Thermocoleostomius sinensis A174: one gene and its partner. The main gene of each other region encodes a partner of the protein of the gene in region 2 in a complex. Links are inferred from orthologs where the notes say so. Each region holds a gene or a part of one and is shown on either strand. Other genes may lie near its edges.

Region 1 (8,632 bases), 1.5 Mb from region 2 along the record:
AGCAGGTCAAGTCCTCGGTTTTGATACTTTTTGGCGATCGTCACCACTAATCGTAAATTGGCTTGGATCATGCGATCTTTGGCGCGTTTGCCCCGACGAATGATTGCTAATTCTTCGGCTGTAGGCGACTCCAGAGTTAGCAACGGCAACATGGCTTGCACCGCTTTCGCAAGTTCCAGTTCTTCGGCAGGAGTGAGTAGAGACGTTCTGCCGATGGAGCGGAGATAGGCTTGGATAGGATCAATAGTCATAGGAGAAACAGGAAGTTTAGACAGCAGTACAAAACCACGCCCCTTTGAGCGCAGGTAGACACAGGGTTTTCATTCTAGGATAATCAGGGCCTCTTGTCACGATAGCATTTCGATCGAGATTGCCCCCACTTGATCGAAAATTGTTGAAGCAAGGGGCTAGCAATTTCAGTCAGTGGATCGCCCCGCAAACATCACCGATAGCCGAGCGCGTTCAGCATGTCCAAATGTTTGGAAACCGGAGCCAGCGTATTCGCTGCAATCATGCCGCTAGCGGCTACCGCTGGCAATCCAATACCAGGGAACGTTGAATCCCCGCAGCATAGTAACCCTGCTAAGGGAGTAGTGGGGACAGGAAACATTCCTTCACCAGCGCGAATGGCCGGGCCATATGATCCCCGATGGCGACGCAAGTAGCGTTCATGGGTCAAAGGCGTTCCCACCAGTGAAACTTCACAGCGCGATCGAATATCAGGGATCACTCGTTCCAGCGCTTGCCACATCACCTGCGATCGGGCATGTTTCTGTTGGGTATACGCTTCACGATGACGATCCATCCCCTGCCACAGATCATAGGGTTCATTGCCAGGAGTATAGACATGAATGGTGTGTTTGCCGGGAGGTGCAAGAGCGGGATCAAGCAACGAGGGAATTGAAATCAGCACCACATTTTGAGGAGCCGTAACGCCCTGGCTCCAATCGTTAACAATAATATGGTGGCACGCTAGCTCCGGGGATAGTCCAGTCGCATCAATGCCGAGATGTAAATGCATAAAACTGTCGCATTCAGGTGTGGCTTGTCGCGTTTCCACGAACTGTTTAGGCACAGCCCCCTCTGGCAATAGCTTCAGCGTATCCCACACCGAAGCGTTAGAAATAATCGCTCGCCCTCGCAGCGTTTGCCCCGTGCGCAACCGCACCCCTACCGCCCGATCGTCCTCGACTACAATCTGCTCAACATGCGCATTCAGCAACACTCTGCCGCCGTGTTTTTCCAAGCCTTGCACCAACGCATTCACCAACGCTCCACTGCCGCCGATCGGATAATCGAGCTTGACACCGGGGCGATACCAGTCGGCAAACATAAACGCCATTTCAGCCGCACTTGTACCGTTGGCAGGTAACCCCGACAACAGAAAACTCAACAGATCCAGCCAGTTGCGCAAAAACGGATCATGGATGATGCCGTCCATGATCCGACTAAAGGGTCCAGTCAGTTTCAAAATATTGGGAGCGTGGCTCGCTAATGACCACGCAAACGGGGCGATCGTCAAAGCGGCTCCCCAATCAAACCGCACGGCGGCTGGAGGCATAGCAACGGCGGCGTTGGCCAACGGTTCCATCACCTGTTGAAGGTAACGCCATTCGGAGACTGCTGTGGAACCGCGTAGTTGAGACAATACTTGGCAAAACTGATCGGCTCCTACAGAGGTTTCAAAGTCTCCTTCTGGCAAAAAACAGCCCCAGGTGTCGTACGTGACCCAATTTACATCAACCCCGATCGCGTCTAACACGTGCCGTAGGGGATTGGGTGAAGGGCGATAGGACAACCCAGAATAGAGAGATGGGCCAGAATCAAAGATAAACCCCTGGCGCTCGAAGGCATGGGCGGCTCCTCCAGCGATCGAGTGGCTTTCGCAAACGGTGACGTTAAAGCCATAACGGGCTAACAAGGCAGCACAGCTTAAACCACCGATGCCGCTGCCAATGATAATGACTGTTTGGTTCATGGGGGTGAACTTTGGGCGATCGTATGTGTCTGATACCCTAGAGCTTAACCGGAGGGTTTGCCCTAGTTCCAACTTTTTTCCGAGAAAAGAGAACGGGAGCTTCTGGTTGCCGCCATGGGGGAAAGCTAGCGTAGAATGCTTAAATATCCTCTAGATCATATCTAGACATCCTCTCAACATCATCGCGTTATTCAGCCACGTCAAGCACTGTTCTCAGGACTATTCTGATGCCGAATTAATAGGGTTTCAACTAACTGTTGAGCCGTCTTTAACCGATCGGGATCATTGGATTGCGCTATCCATGCCGCCAATTCATTCAGCGCACCATTCACTAAATGGGCAAACCCCTCTGCATCGATTGTGTTCAGCTTTCCTTGCGCAACGACTGTTTGAATTGCCTCATGCAATAGACCAAAGCCATGCTGATCAAACTCAACTAAGGTATCTGCTGCTAACACGGCTGGAGCTTCGATGAACACTAGTCGTCGTAATTCCTCTTGGTGAGCAACTTCCAAGAACGCTTGACAGCCAATCACTAACTGATCCCACGGATCATCCAGTGACTGTACCTTGCTGCTGATGTAGGTGGCTATCTCATCATAGGCTTCAGACACTACGGCTTTGAACACGCCCAGCTTGTCGTGGAATTGGTGATACAACGCTCCTCGAGTAATCCCCAATTCGCTGATGATTTCCTCGGTTCCGGTGGCCGTATACCCATTTGTTGCAAACAAATGACGGGCCCGATCAAGAATGGCACGGCGGGTACGCAGGGTTTGCTCCGCCTTGGTTAATTTGGCAGGCATAGCTTATTTGTACGTATCGAGCATATCACTAACATTTCTAACATTTGCATAAACATTCATACAGTCTGTATCTTGACGAATAGAATTGAACCCCTGTATTTTAGATGCATACAGATTGTATCTTTTATAAACACTCTCTTCGAGGAGACTGTGATGGATGCCGTCCTAAAGACTCGCAAAGCCACAACCGCAGATATCCCATTCTTAGCCCGAATTGACTATGAGGTCTCCCTGCCGCCACTGAATCGTTGCTTTTGGGAAGACTTGCTTCAAGGCACTGGAATAAGAGCTATGCAATTTATTGAAGCAGTGCTGAGAGCCGATGCATCGAATTGGGGTGGCGTAACAGATTTCGTAGTCCTAGAAGAGCAGGGAAACCCTGTGGCTGCTGCCGCAGGCTACATTCCCAACTTAGAGGATTACTGTCCATTTCGTCTGTCTAGTCTTAACAAGGTTGCCCAAGAGTTGAATTGGTCTGAGGAGATAACAACGACCTTTCGCGATCGCTATCTACAACTGTGGGGCGGGGATCTCCGACCGTTTTTCCTGACGCCACAAGCCCCCTGGATTATTGAAAATGTGGCTGTGTTGCCAGAGGCTCGAGGGCGTGGTCTAGGCAAGGTATTACTCAAAGCCTTATTGGAGGAAGGCCGATCGCAGCAGCACTCTCATGCCGGAATCATGATCATCAACGGCAACGAGGTAGCACGTCGTACCTATGAGGCGATCGGGTTTAAGCCCTATCAAACCTTCCATGCGGCGTACTTCAGCGAACAATTCAATAGTGATTTTCCAGGCGTAACGAAGTTCGGTCTTCGGCTAACCCAATCTTAGTAAATTGAGAGAACTGTCATGTCATTCAAAACCATTCTTGTTGCTGGAGCCAGCCGTGGCATTGGACTTGCTGTCGCAGAACATCTAGCCCCCCAGACCGATCGCTTACTGTCGGTATCTCGCACTAAATCACCCATTGGGGAATGGATTCAGGCAGATTTGGCAGACTTGGCTGGGGTGGAAACAGTGGCAAGCGCGATCGGACAAGCGCCCCTCGATGCGTTGCTATATATGGGCGGCACGTGGGAAACCCATGCCTTCACGAGCCAATACCGCTTTGAAGCCTGTTCCGATGCAGATATTGTGCGAGTTCTTGTCGTCAACCTAGTGGCTCCTATTCGCTTAGTAAAAGCATTGCTGCCTGCGTTGCGGCGATCAGACAATCCTAAAATTGTCTTCATGGGTTCCCTATCAGGGCGAGATAATTTCTCTGGCCGAGAAGTAGCCAATACTGCCTCGAAGTTTGGGTTGCGGGGGGTGGTGCATTCCTTGCGGGAAGAGTTGCGATCGCAGCAGATTGGAGTAACAGTGATCAATCCCGGCAATGTCGGCACACCGGAGGTTCTAGCGGATCTGGCTGCCGATCACTTGTTAGGGGGTGAGGCGATTCCTCTCAGCGATCTGCTCCGTATCATTGATTGTGTGCTTTCCCTATCGCGGGCCACCTGCATCAAAGAGATCGATGTACCTGCCATGCTGGGTGAAGGAGCTTAATGCATTGTCGAAAGCTAACCCGATCTGATGCCCGATCTAATGTTTAACTGAATGTTTAATTAGTAGTTTAATTAGTAGTGTCAATGCTGGATATTAGCTGATTCAATGCAGGAGAATCGGTTCCCACTGATTCGATCGTTGCTTGTCGTTGACCGTTGTTTATATAAGACAGGTGAATATGCAAATAGCTAGAAGGCTTATACGATAACCTTTCTGGCCATTCGATCGCCATAATCCCTGGTATCACTTCAACCCCGTCCCAATACCTTTCAAGCTGAAGTGCTTCAACTTCTGGAGGGCTAAGGCGATACAGATCAACATGATAGAGTGGAATCCGTCCTTCCAAGTATTCATTGAGCAAGATGAATGTTGGGCTGACGATCGGATCTTGGATTCCCAATCCTGTGCCTATTCCCTGCACCAGGGTGGTTTTGCCGCTACCAAGGTCACCTTGAAGCAAGAGCACCTGACCAGGACTGAGCCACTGCCCCAAGCGGATGCCTAACTGATGGGTAGCAGCCGTATCAGTCAGTCTCACCTGCCATTGCTGTAGCACCATACTCCATTTCTGCCCCTATCTACTATCAAGGTTAGCAACTTGAACGTGTGCCAAATGATTTCCACAGCACCGCTCATTGGCATCACCCGTTGGCATCGAGGTTGCTGATTGCTTCAGTCCCAGCCCCGTTGATCAACAAGGGGGCACCCGAACGGATACCCCACGTGACTTTACCGTAGCATTAATTACATCAGCTTAACCTGCCTGAATCCATGAATCGATCGAATTCATTTCCATGAAGTCAGCGTGCTGGTGCTGCGGACCAAGAAACATCGCCAGAGCAGTGAAGGCTAGTTGTCGTATACCCGGCATTCATCAGCATCGGGGTTGGCATCACAGTACTGTTGAAAAGAGTTTTTCTCTGGCTGGGCCTTTTGCTTTTGGTGAGATGCCTCTGCTTGCAGTTCTTCAACAGCATCCCAAGCAGCTGCACATTCTGCAGATTCTGCGCCTTTGACGCCGCAAACTTCACGGGCTTCGGTACGCTCTTTCTCGATTTGATCTTGAATATTGCTCATGGACTTCCTGTTTTTATCGACTCTGCTAAAGTACAGAACTTTACTAATTGTAAGAGTAACCCAACGAGAAGCCTCCGTAAGTCATCCTTCTGGGTGGTCTTAATCGGCAACCCTCTAACCTATGAGTATATACGGTTAGAGCGATCGCTAACCAAGCTAGCCACTGCCAAAAGCAGGCAACATATCCCAGACATAGCACTCGATTGCTTTCGGGGCACTCTTTTTCATCATAAAGTTAGATACGGGTAACTGCCTGTGAGCGTTGTTACTGAACACCGGAAAGCCATAGTTCGGTATTCAGTATCCGCTGTGGCTGTAGCCAAACAAGGGATAATAAGACTATGATTGATTATTTTTATGGAAAGCCTTTGAAATATCGTTGCCAATATTTCATTGCCCATTACGTTGCCGGATAAAAGAAGTCGCCAGATAACCTTGGCTTGGTAGATTCATGATGAATGCTATGAAGTGGGCCAGTGCGCTCTCAACCCGCCCCTCGTTGGAAGCTGCTGTTGAGGAAGTTGCAACTCAAGCACAGCAGTTGCTTCAAGCTCCACCCGATCTCGGACTTGTGTTTATCTCGTCGGCTTTTGCCAGTGAGTTTTCGCGATTAATGCCCCTACTGCAACAGCGGTTGTCGGTGCCTGCCTTGATTGGCTGTAGTGGTGGCGGGGTGATTGGTGTGAATTCGGCTGGGCATGTACGCGAGGTAGAAGATACGGCTGCCCTGGGGCTAACATTGGCATATCTACCAGACGTTACGGTGCAGACGTTTCATCTGTCTACCGATCGCCTACCAGATTTGGATGGGCCACCCGATGCGTGGATCGATCGCATTGGGGTTTTACCACAAGACAATCCACAATTTATTTTGTTGGGCGATCCCACCGCGTCGGGACTTAATGAAGTGCTGCAAGGATTAGATTATGCCTATCCAGGATCTACCAAAATTGGTGGACTCGCAAGCGTGGATTCTGCCTCTCGCTACGGCTGTTTATTTTGCGACTATCAACAACGGCGTGATGGGGTAGTGGGTGTGGCCCTCAGTGGCAATATTGTGCTAGAGACGATCGTGGCTCAAGGGTGTCGGCCGATTGGGCATACCTATCGTGTGGTGGAAGGAGAACGCAATATTTTGACGCAGCTAGAGGAACAGTCCAATGAGGATGGGTCTTCCTGTGGACTGCCCCAAACACCGCTCGAAGTTTTGCAAAACTTATTTCAAACCCTCAGCGAAGACGATCGACTGCTAGCGCAACGAGCGCTCTTTGTGGGGGTTGCCCAAAGCGCTTTTAAACAGCATCTGGAACAGGGAGATTTTCTGATTCGCAATTTGCTGGGGGTCGATCCCAAAACTGGAGCCATTGCCATTGGCGATCGAGTGCGACCGGGGCAGCGCATTCAATTTCACTTGCGGGATGCCAAGGCCTCTGAAGCCGATCTCACAACTCTGTTGCAACGCTATCAGAGTCAGTCCTTATCAACTTCGCCGGTGGGTGCGCTGATGTTTTCTTGCTTGGGACGTGGTGAAGGCTTATACAATGAGCCAGATTTTGATTCGCAACTATTCAATCAATTCATTTCGGTTCCCCTCAGCGGCTTCTTCTGTAACGGCGAAATTGGTCCGGTAGAAGGAACAACATTTTTGCATGGCTACACGTCTGTTTTCGGTATTTGTCGTCCGCGAACGCAGAATGAAACATAGCGCAAATAACTTAAACAATCTGAGCACAATCCATCAGCAATCCTGACATTGGTACGTCACCAACGCTTGACGAAGCGTGACAAGTTGAGCAACTAAAAGTCTACTCGGAAGACTGCTCAAACTCGATGATGATGGAGAAGTAAACAGAAAGTTACTGTGTTTAAACTAATTCACCTGCAATCATAGCACCTCTACAGATTGAGTAGTATTTTGCCGTATCACTCTACCTGTAGTAGTTTTCCAGCTCTTGTGTTAAGTTATATGAGTGTGATTTGCGTATTTTCGCTCAAGCATTTGCCTTTATTTTGCCTAGAATTTCTCTTGAGCACACTTATTTTGGCGTTGTGCTTGTCTGACTATCCTTTTGAAGAAGTTGCTGTATGGTGATTCAATCTCAAGATGGAATCAAAACAGTGGAGAAATTGAGCACAAATACACGCACGTTTGAAATTGGGTGATGTTCCAATTCTTTAAAGGTTCTTTTCTATAGAAAAGAAAAGGAGGCGCGATATTTAGCGTTTTAGGATAGGGTTTCGAGAATATTGGTGTCTCTGCTCAAACAAAGACGATCGGTTCAAGAATGGGTGGATTAGCTATTATCAATAGCAGAAGACTCATGGGTGAGCTTATTTGTGTCGATCTTGGCTTTTCGTAACTTTTGCCTCTACCTCACATAGATAAGCTTCTTTTCTACTTCCGAATCAACGGACAAAAACTGTGGCTAGTGGTCTTAAAAATCTATTTGCGAAAAAACCAAACGGAATTGGCGTGGAATTGGCTCCCGATCGCGTCAATGTGGCCCGTTTGAAAAGGAAAGGACAAGGGTTTCAGTTGATTAATTTGGCTTCGGCTGAAGTGCCGGAAGGTGTTTTTCAGGAAGGACAAATTACCGACTCGGCTGCGATGGCTGAAATTATTCAGTCAGTCTTAATAGAAGCCAAGTTGAAGGTGAAACATGTCGCCACGGCGATTCCCGGCAGTCGGGATACCGTGACACGCATTATTTCCGTTCCGGCTGAGTTGGACGATCGTGAACTGCGGGAAATGGTGCTAAATCAAGAAGCAGGACTATATTTGCCGTTTCCTCGCGAAGAAGCCGACGTGGATTATCAAAAGCTGGGGTTTTTTCTCGATGAAGACGGCATTGAAAAGGTTCAGGTGTTGTTGGTCGCAACCCGTAAAGAAGTCACTGATACCTACCTTGATACATTTCGTCAGGCAGGGCTATTGCTGGATGTGCTAGAAATCAGCAGCTTTTCGTTGATCCGCACCCTTCGCCAACAGTTGCGGCAGTTTACCTCGCAGGAAGCCACAGCGATCGTAGATATTGAATTTGAGAGCACTGAAATTTCGATCGTGGTAGAAGGAGTGCCGCAATTTTCTCGCACTGTGCCAATCGGAACCTATCAGATTCAAAGTGCCCTCAGTCGAGCCATGAATTTGCCGCCGTCTCGCAATACCGAACTGCTACAAGGGATGACTGTGCCCGTTGTGCCAATGGATAGTATGAGCGCAACG
Region 2 (8,870 bases):
GGAAAAATATCCAGCCAACCTTCGGTTTGTGCCAGTTTTTCAAAGCGACTGCCAATGCCAGTGACTGCAACGGCGTGTTGCGCAAAGTTGAGACCTTGCCGTTCATAGGCATGTTTTACTTCCACCATGCCATTGCGGGTTTCGGGCGTGCCACCAGATTTTGAGGTGATGATTACGAGCGTGGTGGCTAAGCGATCGTTCAATTGCGCCAAAACTCGATCGATTCCTGCTGGATCGGTGTTGTCAATAAAGTGAATAGCCATTGGTGCATCAATTGCCCCCAGGGCTTCGGCGACAAATTGTGGTCCCAACGCTGACCCACCAATACCAACAGACAGAATATCGGTAAACTTGGGTGCATCTGGTGGGTGAATGTCGCCACGGTGCACCTTTTGGGCAAACGTATGAATCTTTTCTAAGGTCGAGGTAATATCGTGCTTTAGTTCCGCTGTAGGAGCCAGATCGGGGTCACGCAACCAGTAGTGTCCTACCATGCGGTCTTCATCTGGGTTGGCGATCGATCCAGCTTCTAGCTCGGCCATGGCTTGAAACGCCTGCTCAAACTTTGGCTGCATCTGCGCCACAAAACTATCGTCGAACCGAACACGACTGACATCAAGAAACAGTCCTAATCCTTCGTGGTGATAGAGCCAATCCTGGTAGCGTTGCCATAGTGCTGTCGCGTCCATAACAGTCCTCAACCTACGTGTGACATCACCAGTTTACAGACTGTGTCAACGTCTCCGTCGATAAGGAATAACTTTTTGCAGATTTTGCGTGATGGACGGGAGTGTACTCCTAAAAAGCAGAGGAATGGAAAGGAGTTAGAAATAGACGGGTAGGATGAATCAGTCACAGCCAATCCTAACCTTAATCCCTAACCCCAATCCCTAATCCCTGGTTCTTAACCTGCCGTCTGCGCGATCGACAGCAACTCCAGAATACGCTGAAGCGGAATGTCCACATAGTCAGGACGATTTTCTAATTCGTATCCCAACTCATAGACCACCTTTTCTAGCAGGAAAGCATCCAGCAGGACTTGCAGTTCCTGTGGCTCTTTGGGCAAGAAGGCAGCACCGTTGGCGGTTCGGAGATACTGCTGTAAGAAGGCCACCGCTGCCCAACTATAGAAGAAGTGGGCCCACTGTTCCATCAAAGGCAAATTCTCCGGGCGAATCATGCCGCTTTCTTCCTCATGACGCAACGCGACACGAGAAGCATAGTAGAACGACTGCAACATGCCGGCCACATCCCGCAACGGCGATCGCTTCATGCGTCGTTCACTCAGCGATCGATTTGGCTCACCCTCAAAGTCAATAATGACAAAATCTTTGCCCGTATACAGCACTTCTTCCAGATGGAAATTGCCGTGGCAGCGGGTGCGCATTGTGGTAATGGGTTGTTCCAGCACTAGTTTGAACCGATCCATTAACCTCTCGCGGTGGGTTAGCACCGATTTGGCTAGCGGTTGCAGATCTTCGGGTAAATGCTTCAGTTGCTTTTGTAGCGACAGCAGCACCTTACCAGACTGGTTGCGCATGTATTGATAAATCGATCGCTGATAGAAAGAAGTAAATTCCTCGGGAGCAAAGCTAGGATTGTCAGTATCCGCCGCTAACGCCAAGTGCATTTCGGCCGCCCGCTGTCCTAACAGTTCTGCCGCTCGAATTTGCCCGCCCATCATTTCATAGGCTAACGTGGGGATTTCTTCCTCAGTGGTTGCCTTCAGCACATTCAGCGGCAGGGAAATATCAGCAATATCTACCTGCTTTGTTAGCACCTCCACATAGGCATCGCGCAAATTGTCCAGCACATACGACCAAGCATCACGGGTTTCGGGAATGTATTTCTGCAATACTCCCAGCGTCACTGGGTCGGCTCCTTTGCGGCGATATTCCAGATAACCAGCTACTGGTGCAATATTATCTGGCAGCGGCAGTCCTAGATTGGTAGAAGATTCGGTCAAGAAGCGCCCAATTTCCAGATCGGAGTTGATGCAATCATCGACTTGGTGGAACAGCTTCAGGAAAAAGCGCTCGCCATACCCCACCAGCGTATTGGTTCGTTCGCGCCGCAGCAGATGAGGATCAACCCCACAGGCCGCTTGAGGACTGGCCACCAACGACTGTGTTGGTTGGGTTCCCTCCAGACAAAGCTGATCAAACAAATCGGTGGGGGTGGCAATGACCTCACCCACGTTGCCAGCATAGCGTCGCTTTTGCCCGATCGCCGTCAGTGGAATGGTCAAAAACGCTTTATCCACTACGGCATCAAACAAAATTCCCGTGGTGTTTTTGCCTTGCACATAGGCAATCGCATGTTCACTGATGTGGGACTCGATCGTCAATCCATCACCAGTTTCCGCAAAGCCCAACGGCAGCACATAGGTTTCGGGAATGCCTTCAGTGAAGGAAACTTTCACAATCACCATATGATGGGCATGGGCAGGCGCCGTTTCCTGAGATGACTCCATCGGGACGGCATCAATAATTTCCAGCGTTTGCAGAATTCGAATCTTGCTGCCCATCCAGCGACAGGTGCGCAGGTAATCTAACAGTACGCTCTCCAGAGCAATTTTCGATTCGGTGCGGGTGTATACATCTTGCCAGTGACCATTAGCCAACACCACGGGCAACTGCATCTGTGGTTTGGGAAGCTCGACCAAACTGGTTTGGAACTGAAGCGTGAACCAATAGAAAGCATGAGGCCCCAAGCTGAGGAAATAGGGATCTTCGCCCACCGCCGGAAACTCGGTACGGCCAAAAATTTCTACTGGCACAGCCCCTTTAAATGCTGATAGATCGAGTTCCACTGCCTGCACAAATCGAGATAGGTTCGCCACCACTAAGATATGTTCACCCTCATAGGTGCGAGTAAATGCTAGCACCTTGCGGTTTTCTGGATAGAGTAGCTCGAACGTCCCCCGACCAAAGGCTTTAAAGCGACTGCGGACAGCAATCAACCGCTTTGTCCACCACCATAGCGAGTTAGGATTGGCGCGTTGGGCTTCCACATTCACCGTTTCGTAGTGATATTCTGGATCGACAATCACTGGCAAAAACAGCTTCTGCGGGTTGGTGCGGCTGAAGCCCGCGTTGCGATCGGCACTCCACTGCATCGGGGTGCGGACACCATTGCGATCGCCCAAGTAGATGTTGTCGCCCATGCCAATCTCATCACCATAGTAGAGCACAGGTGTTCCCGGCATTGACAGCAACAGGCTGTTTAACAACTCAATGCGGCGGCGATTGTTACCCTGCAATGGCGCTAGGCGACGGCGAATCCCAAGGTTGATGCGTGCCTGTGGATCTTGGGCATAGACTTTATACATGTAATCGCGGTCTTCATCGCTAACCATCTCCAGTGTTAGCTCATCGTGGTTGCGCAAAAACACCGCCCACTGGCAATTGCTGGGAATCTGCGGCGTCTGCTGAAGAATATCCAGAATTGGGAAACTATCTTCCATTTGCAGCGACATGAATAGGCGCGGCATCAGCGGGAAGTGGAAGTTCATGTGGCATTCATCGCCCTGCCCATAGTATTCTGCGGCATCTTCGGGCCACTGGTTTGCTTCCGCCAACAACATGCGATTGGGAAACTTTTCGTCAATGTGGGCCCGCAGCTTTTTCAGAAACAGGTGAGTTTGGGGCAGGTTTTCGCAGATAGTGCCTTCTTGTTCATAGAGATAGGGCACTGCATCTAACCGCATTCCATCTACACCCATCTCAAGCCAGAAATCGACGACATCAAAAATGGCCTTTTGTAGTTCTGGGTGCTCAAAGTTGAGATCGGGCTGATGGGAATAGAACCGATGCCAATAGTAAGCTTTGGCAACAGGGTCCCATGTCCAGTTGGAGGTTTCAAAATCCTTAAAAATAATCCGGACACCCCGGTATTTCTCTGGCGTATCACTCCACACGTAAAAATCGCGTTCACTGCTGCCTGGAGGTGCTTTGCGGGCCCGTTGAAACCAGGGATGTTGATCGGAAGTATGATTAACAATTAGCTCAATGATGACGCGAATGCCCCGCTGGTGGGCGGCATCTAGGAACATTTGAAAGTCCTCTAGGTTGCCATAGATTGGATTGACGCTATTGTAATCGGCAATATCATAGCCATCGTCCCGCAGCGGTGACGGGAAGAACGGCAGTATCCAGATCGCTGTGACTCCAAGATCTTGAATGTAATCGAGCTTTTCGGTTAATCCTCGAAAATCACCAATTCCGTCTCCGTCGCTATCTGCAAACGCTTTGACGGGAACCTCATAAATAATTGCGTCCTTAAACCAAAGGGGGTCATCACTTAACGGTGATTTGTGCATAGTGCCTCAGTCCAATATCCCAGAGTGCCAGAGTGTGTAAATGAGAGTGTCCTATTCAGGTGAACGTGTTCCGGTCGTTAAAAAGCCTTGCAACAAGCTCAGCAGCGTCGCAGAGTTACCCATCGCTGGGTCCGTGTATCTTAATTTTTGCAATCTAACGATCTCTTTCGTGTAGAACGAAACAGTCTTGACTTTATTAAGATCTCTATCCCACGATACAGACTTTCCCCCTTTCCCTTGGACTATCTTAAGGAGTAGGAATCAGAGCAAGCGATCGGGAGTTCCGCTTCAGAGCGCGATTGCAACCCTATCTAGAACTCTGAGCCTAGACTTACGATCAAGCCAAATGAAGGGCCAGTAGAGCCAGAACTGTGAAGGTACTCCTTCTTTATCCTACCGAGCAATAGAGAGATAGCTGGTATTAAGATTAGCGATCGATCATCAAAGCGCTTGATGAGCAAAGCGCGATAATGGAATAGCTAATCGGACCAAAGGGGTAAAGACTAACGCAAACAGGGAATCACTTGCAGGATTCCATTCCCTGCATCAGCAATGGTAAAGTCAGATGCTTCCTGATGATGGCGATTCGCTCCTTCATTGAACCAAGAGAAGGCAGTAGAAGGCGATCGTCGCGCAATGTCCTGAAACGTTACATGAACTTACATAACGTTTATGAGAGTGATATAGCCTGACAAAGCTTGTCCCATGCGGGCAAACTTCCGTGAACACAGCCTCCTATTCTAAAATTTTAAGGGCATTTCCTGCGGGAATTGCGGATGTCTTAGAATCCTTCACTTGATCTTTGTAAAACTGCAACAGGCGGTTCGTTTAATCGTTATAAAGCAGGGTTTACAAATCGTGAAGAAACTGAGTAGCGTTATAGTGGCTAGAACTGTGTGCTAGAACTAGCTGGTACTATACCTCGATCGGGGCTAGTGCTGCGGTAGGGTGCTCCAACACTCGATTGGAGACAGTCTTTATTTTTAAAAATTCAAATTGTAGTTGAGTAGGAATTGCTGTGACTTTTCAACGTGCCAGTGGAATTTTGCTACACCCAACTTGCTTGCCGAGTCAGTTTGGAATTGGGGACTTGGGACAACCGGCCTATGCGTTCGTTGATTTTCTTGAACGCAGCGGACAGAAACTATGGCAGATTTTGCCTTTGGGCCCAACCGGCTACGAACATTCACCCTACATCATGAATTTCAGCACGTTTGCTGGCAATCCTCTGATGATTAGCCTGGAGCAATTGGCGGAGGACGGTTTGTTGAATTCAGAAGAATTGACGCCGCTGCCGTCAGACGCTGATTCGCGCTATGCCCGTGTGGATTTTGCTCAGGTGATTCCTCATAAGTACGGGTTACTGAAGACAGCATTCGATCGCTTTCAACAGTTGCCCTCCAGCCCCGACTATGAAACCTTTTGCCAAGAACAGTCCTGGTGGCTGGATGATTTTGTGCTGTTCATGGCGCTGCTAGAAGCCCATGACTATAAGCCTTGGAACCAGTGGGAACCCGCCCTAGCCCGCCGAGAGCCGGCTGCCCTGCAAGCACACGCTGAAGCCTTGCAGGAGCAAGTGACGTTCCATCGCTTTTTGCAATTTACATTCTTTAAGCAATGGGCCAAGCTCCGAGCCTATGCTAACCAAAAGGCTATCCAAATTGTGGGCGATGTCTCAATCTATGTCTGCCACAACAGTGCTGATGTGTGGGCCGCTCCCGATATGTTCAAGCTTGATCCAGACACGTTTGATCCGGCATTCATGGCTGGTGTACCACCCGATTACTTCAGCGCGACGGGGCAACTGTGGGGCAATCCGGTGTACGACTGGGACAAGATGGAGCAAACCAATTTCAAATGGTGGATCGATCGCTTCCGGGCCACGCTGCTCTATGTCGATATTGTGCGGATTGATCACTTCCGGGGATTTGAAGCCTATTGGCAGGTGCCAGGTGGGGAAACCACTGCCATGAACGGTGAATGGATCAAAGGCCCCGATGCCAAATTCTTTGAGGCGCTGAAAGCGGCGATCGGCAGTTTGCCTGTGATGGCTGAAGATTTGGGTATCATTACACCTGAAGTTGAGTTGTTGCGCGATCGGTTTGAGTTTCCCGGAATGCGGATTCTGCAATTTGCCTTTGGTGGTGGTGCTGACAATGCCTATTTGCCGCATAACTATGTCAGCAATTGTGTGGTCTATCCAGGTACGCACGACAATGACACGGCGATCGGCTGGTGGCATACAGCCAGCGAGAACGAAAAGTATCATGTTGCCCAATATCTCGGCTATGACTCGCCCGATCAGGTGCATTCAATTAATTGGGAATTCATTCGTTTGGCACTGGCGTCAGTGGCAGATTTAGCAATTATTCCTCTCCAAGATCTGCTGGATCTAGACGGCAAGGCCCGCATGAACGACCCGCGCTACAACGATGGCCAGTGGCGGTGGCGCTTCACCGATGCCAGTTTGCTCAGCCCTGAATTGAGCGATCGGCTATTGAAGTTGACACACCTGTACCGTCGTTGACTATCGCTGTTGAAGCTGACGTAAAGCTACGATGGCAAACAGGATGACTCGGCATAGAGTTGCATGACATCCCCGATCGGCATTCGAGATTGCGCCCCGATTGTCAACGGCGAAACGTGTCCCCGATTCAGGTGATCCGCCGCCGCACAGGCAATCATTGCTGCATTATCAGTGCAGTAGGTGAGGGGAGGAAACAAAACGCGCAAATTGTACTGAGCCGCTGCCATCTGTAACTTCTGTCGCAAGCCACTGTTGGCCGCCACCCCACCCCCAACGGCGATCGTCTCGATGCCATAATCCAAGGCGCAGGCGATCGTGCGTTTGGTCAGCGCTCTGGCTACGGTGTCTTGAAAACTGGCGGCTAAATCCGCTACCGGAAGTGCCCCTTGCGGTTTGAGGCTTTGGGTTAAGCGCAACACCGCTGTTTTTAATCCACTAAAGCTAGAGTCATAGCGATGAAACCCGCCCTGGGGCAGCGAGATTTGACCTTCGGGTAGGGGAAAGGCTTGCGAATTTCCAGCTTTGGCTAGGCGATCGATCACCGGACCGCCAGGATAGCCCAAATCGAGCAACCGGGCCACTTTGTCAAATGCCTCACCCGCTGCATCATCGCGAGTTTGGCCCAAGGTTTCGTAATGTCCGCAATCCTTGACATGGATCAAGCTAGTGTGCCCACCTGATACGAGCAAACACAGAAACGGCGGTTCTAAGCTTGGCTCACTCAAATAAGAAGCGTAAATATGTCCTTCTAGATGGTGAATACCCAAAAATGGCTTTTGGTAGAGCATTGCCAAAGTTTTGCCCACCGTTAGTCCCACCAGCAACGCCCCAATTAACCCCGGCGCACAGGTAGCCGCGATGCCGTCAATATCTGCCCAAGTCAGACCCGATTGCTGAATTGCCTGCTCGATCGCCCAGTTCACGGTTTCCACATGTTGCCGCGAGGCCATCTCTGGCACAACCCCACCATACGCTTGATGCGTCGCAATTTGAGATGACACGATATTACTCAGCACCGTGCGGTCGCGTACAATTGCACACGAGGTTTCGTCACAACTAGTTTCGATCGCCAGAACGGTTGCCATAATGCTTGACTGTTTGACTATTTAGTTAGATTCGTTCCCACCCTCACCCCAAGTGCTCATCATTGTATTTCATCAATTGGTTTCATCAATTCAAAAGATTGAAGAAATGTTGAGTTTTTTGGAGTTACCTGTTGACAGAAGGCGCAGTCTGTAATTATCGGTTCTATTGAGTTTTTGCCAACAATCACCGACGTAAACTTCTTTTAAAAGCTTAACGCGATCGGGTGTAACTAAGGAGTATGATTGCTCTGACAGTCTAATCCTTCATGTACAAAAAACTTAAAGTTTTGTACATAAAAATTGCTTTTTGTAAACAAAGGGAAACAACTCCATGCGAAGATTGTTTGCTCTAGTTCTAGTTCTTTTCCTGTGGCTTAACTTTGCTCCGCCAGCATCTGCGGATGTAGCGGGATTGACTCCCTGTGGAGAATCAAAAGCGTTCCTGCAACGGGCTGCCAATGCTAGAACTTCTCAAGCAAAAGCTCGGTTTGAAGCGTATGCTAACTCCAACGTCCTCTGCGGCGATGATGGCTTACCCCACTTAGTTGTAGACGGTCGGCTGGGACACTTGGGTGAATTCATTATCCCTAGCCTTCTCTTTCTGTATATTGCAGGATGGATTGGTTGGGTTGGACGCGCCTACCTGATTGCAGTACGCGATGATAAATCTCCCGAAATGAAGGAGATCATCATCGATGTGCCGCTGGCCCTGCGAATTATGTTGACGGGCTTTACTTGGCCGTTGGCGGCTCTTGGAGAGTTCACCACGGGCAAGTTAACGGTTCCTGATCGGCAAATTCCTGTTTCTCCTCGGTAGTTACCCAGTTTTGGAGTGTGTCCATGCAGTACCTAACCAAGTACCTTTCGACGGCCCCAGTATTATTGGCCGTCTGGATGTTCATCACGGCTGGTATTTTGATTGAATTCAATCGATTTT

The links.
Region 1: the proteins of tsaD (region 2) and tsaE are in contact, whole or in part, in a crystal structure (PDB 6N9A), measured with the Thermotoga maritima proteins. The link is inferred for Thermocoleostomius sinensis A174 from one-to-one orthologs. Residues at the interface, in WP_004082750.1 of Thermotoga maritima: Cys10, Asp11, Arg49, His50, Leu82, Gly84, Gly135, Gly136, Glu154, Thr155, Leu156, Asp157, Asp158, Ser159, Glu162, Asp165, Lys166, Arg169, Leu170, Tyr175, Lys213, Thr214, Leu217, Tyr218, Gln221, Arg222, Asn324; in WP_004082108.1 of Thermotoga maritima: Leu37, Gly38, Lys46, Lys57, Val59, Lys60, Ser61, Thr63, Phe64, Thr65, Leu66, Met67, Val69, Pro71, Tyr82, Arg83, Leu84, Asp86, Asp88, Phe89, Asp93, Ile128, Asp130, Glu131, Arg134.

The regions. Positions count from the first base shown.
Region 1 is NZ_CP113797.1:2,209,943-2,218,574, reverse strand. What follows is about bases 3,146-5,873. They hold tsaE (tRNA (adenosine(37)-N6)-threonylcarbamoyltransferase complex ATPase subunit type 1 TsaE), read right to left. Parts: upstream 4,892-5,873; coding sequence 4,400-4,891; downstream 3,146-4,399. Other genes in these bases: OXH18_RS09595 (FIST signal transduction protein), read left to right, coding at 5,861-5,873; OXH18_RS09600 (Calvin cycle protein CP12), read right to left, coding at 5,182-5,409; OXH18_RS09610 (SDR family NAD(P)-dependent oxidoreductase), read left to right, coding at 3,637-4,332; OXH18_RS09615 (GNAT family N-acetyltransferase), read left to right, coding at 3,146-3,618. In the rest of the region: OXH18_RS09630 (sigma-70 family RNA polymerase sigma factor), read right to left, coding at 1-251; OXH18_RS09625 (phytoene desaturase family protein), read right to left, coding at 443-1,978; OXH18_RS09620 (TetR/AcrR family transcriptional regulator), read right to left, coding at 2,179-2,784; more of OXH18_RS09615, read left to right, coding at 2,938-3,145; more of OXH18_RS09595, read left to right, coding at 5,874-7,114; type IV pilus assembly protein PilM, read left to right, coding at 7,832-8,632. UniProt on the Escherichia coli protein: Required for the formation of a threonylcarbamoyl group on adenosine at position 37 (t(6)A37) in tRNAs that read codons beginning with adenine.
Region 2 is NZ_CP113797.1:701,398-710,267, reverse strand. Bases 5,905-8,870 are described here. They hold tsaD (tRNA (adenosine(37)-N6)-threonylcarbamoyltransferase complex transferase subunit TsaD), read right to left. Parts: upstream 7,934-8,870; coding sequence 6,875-7,933; downstream 5,905-6,874. Other genes in these bases: psaJ (photosystem I reaction center subunit IX), read left to right, coding at 8,774-8,870; OXH18_RS03005 (Photosystem I reaction center subunit III), read left to right, coding at 8,265-8,750; malQ (4-alpha-glucanotransferase), read left to right, coding at 5,905-6,848. In the rest of the region: OXH18_RS03025 (glucose-6-phosphate isomerase), read right to left, coding at 1-689; treS (maltose alpha-D-glucosyltransferase), read right to left, coding at 905-4,321; more of malQ, read left to right, coding at 5,340-5,904.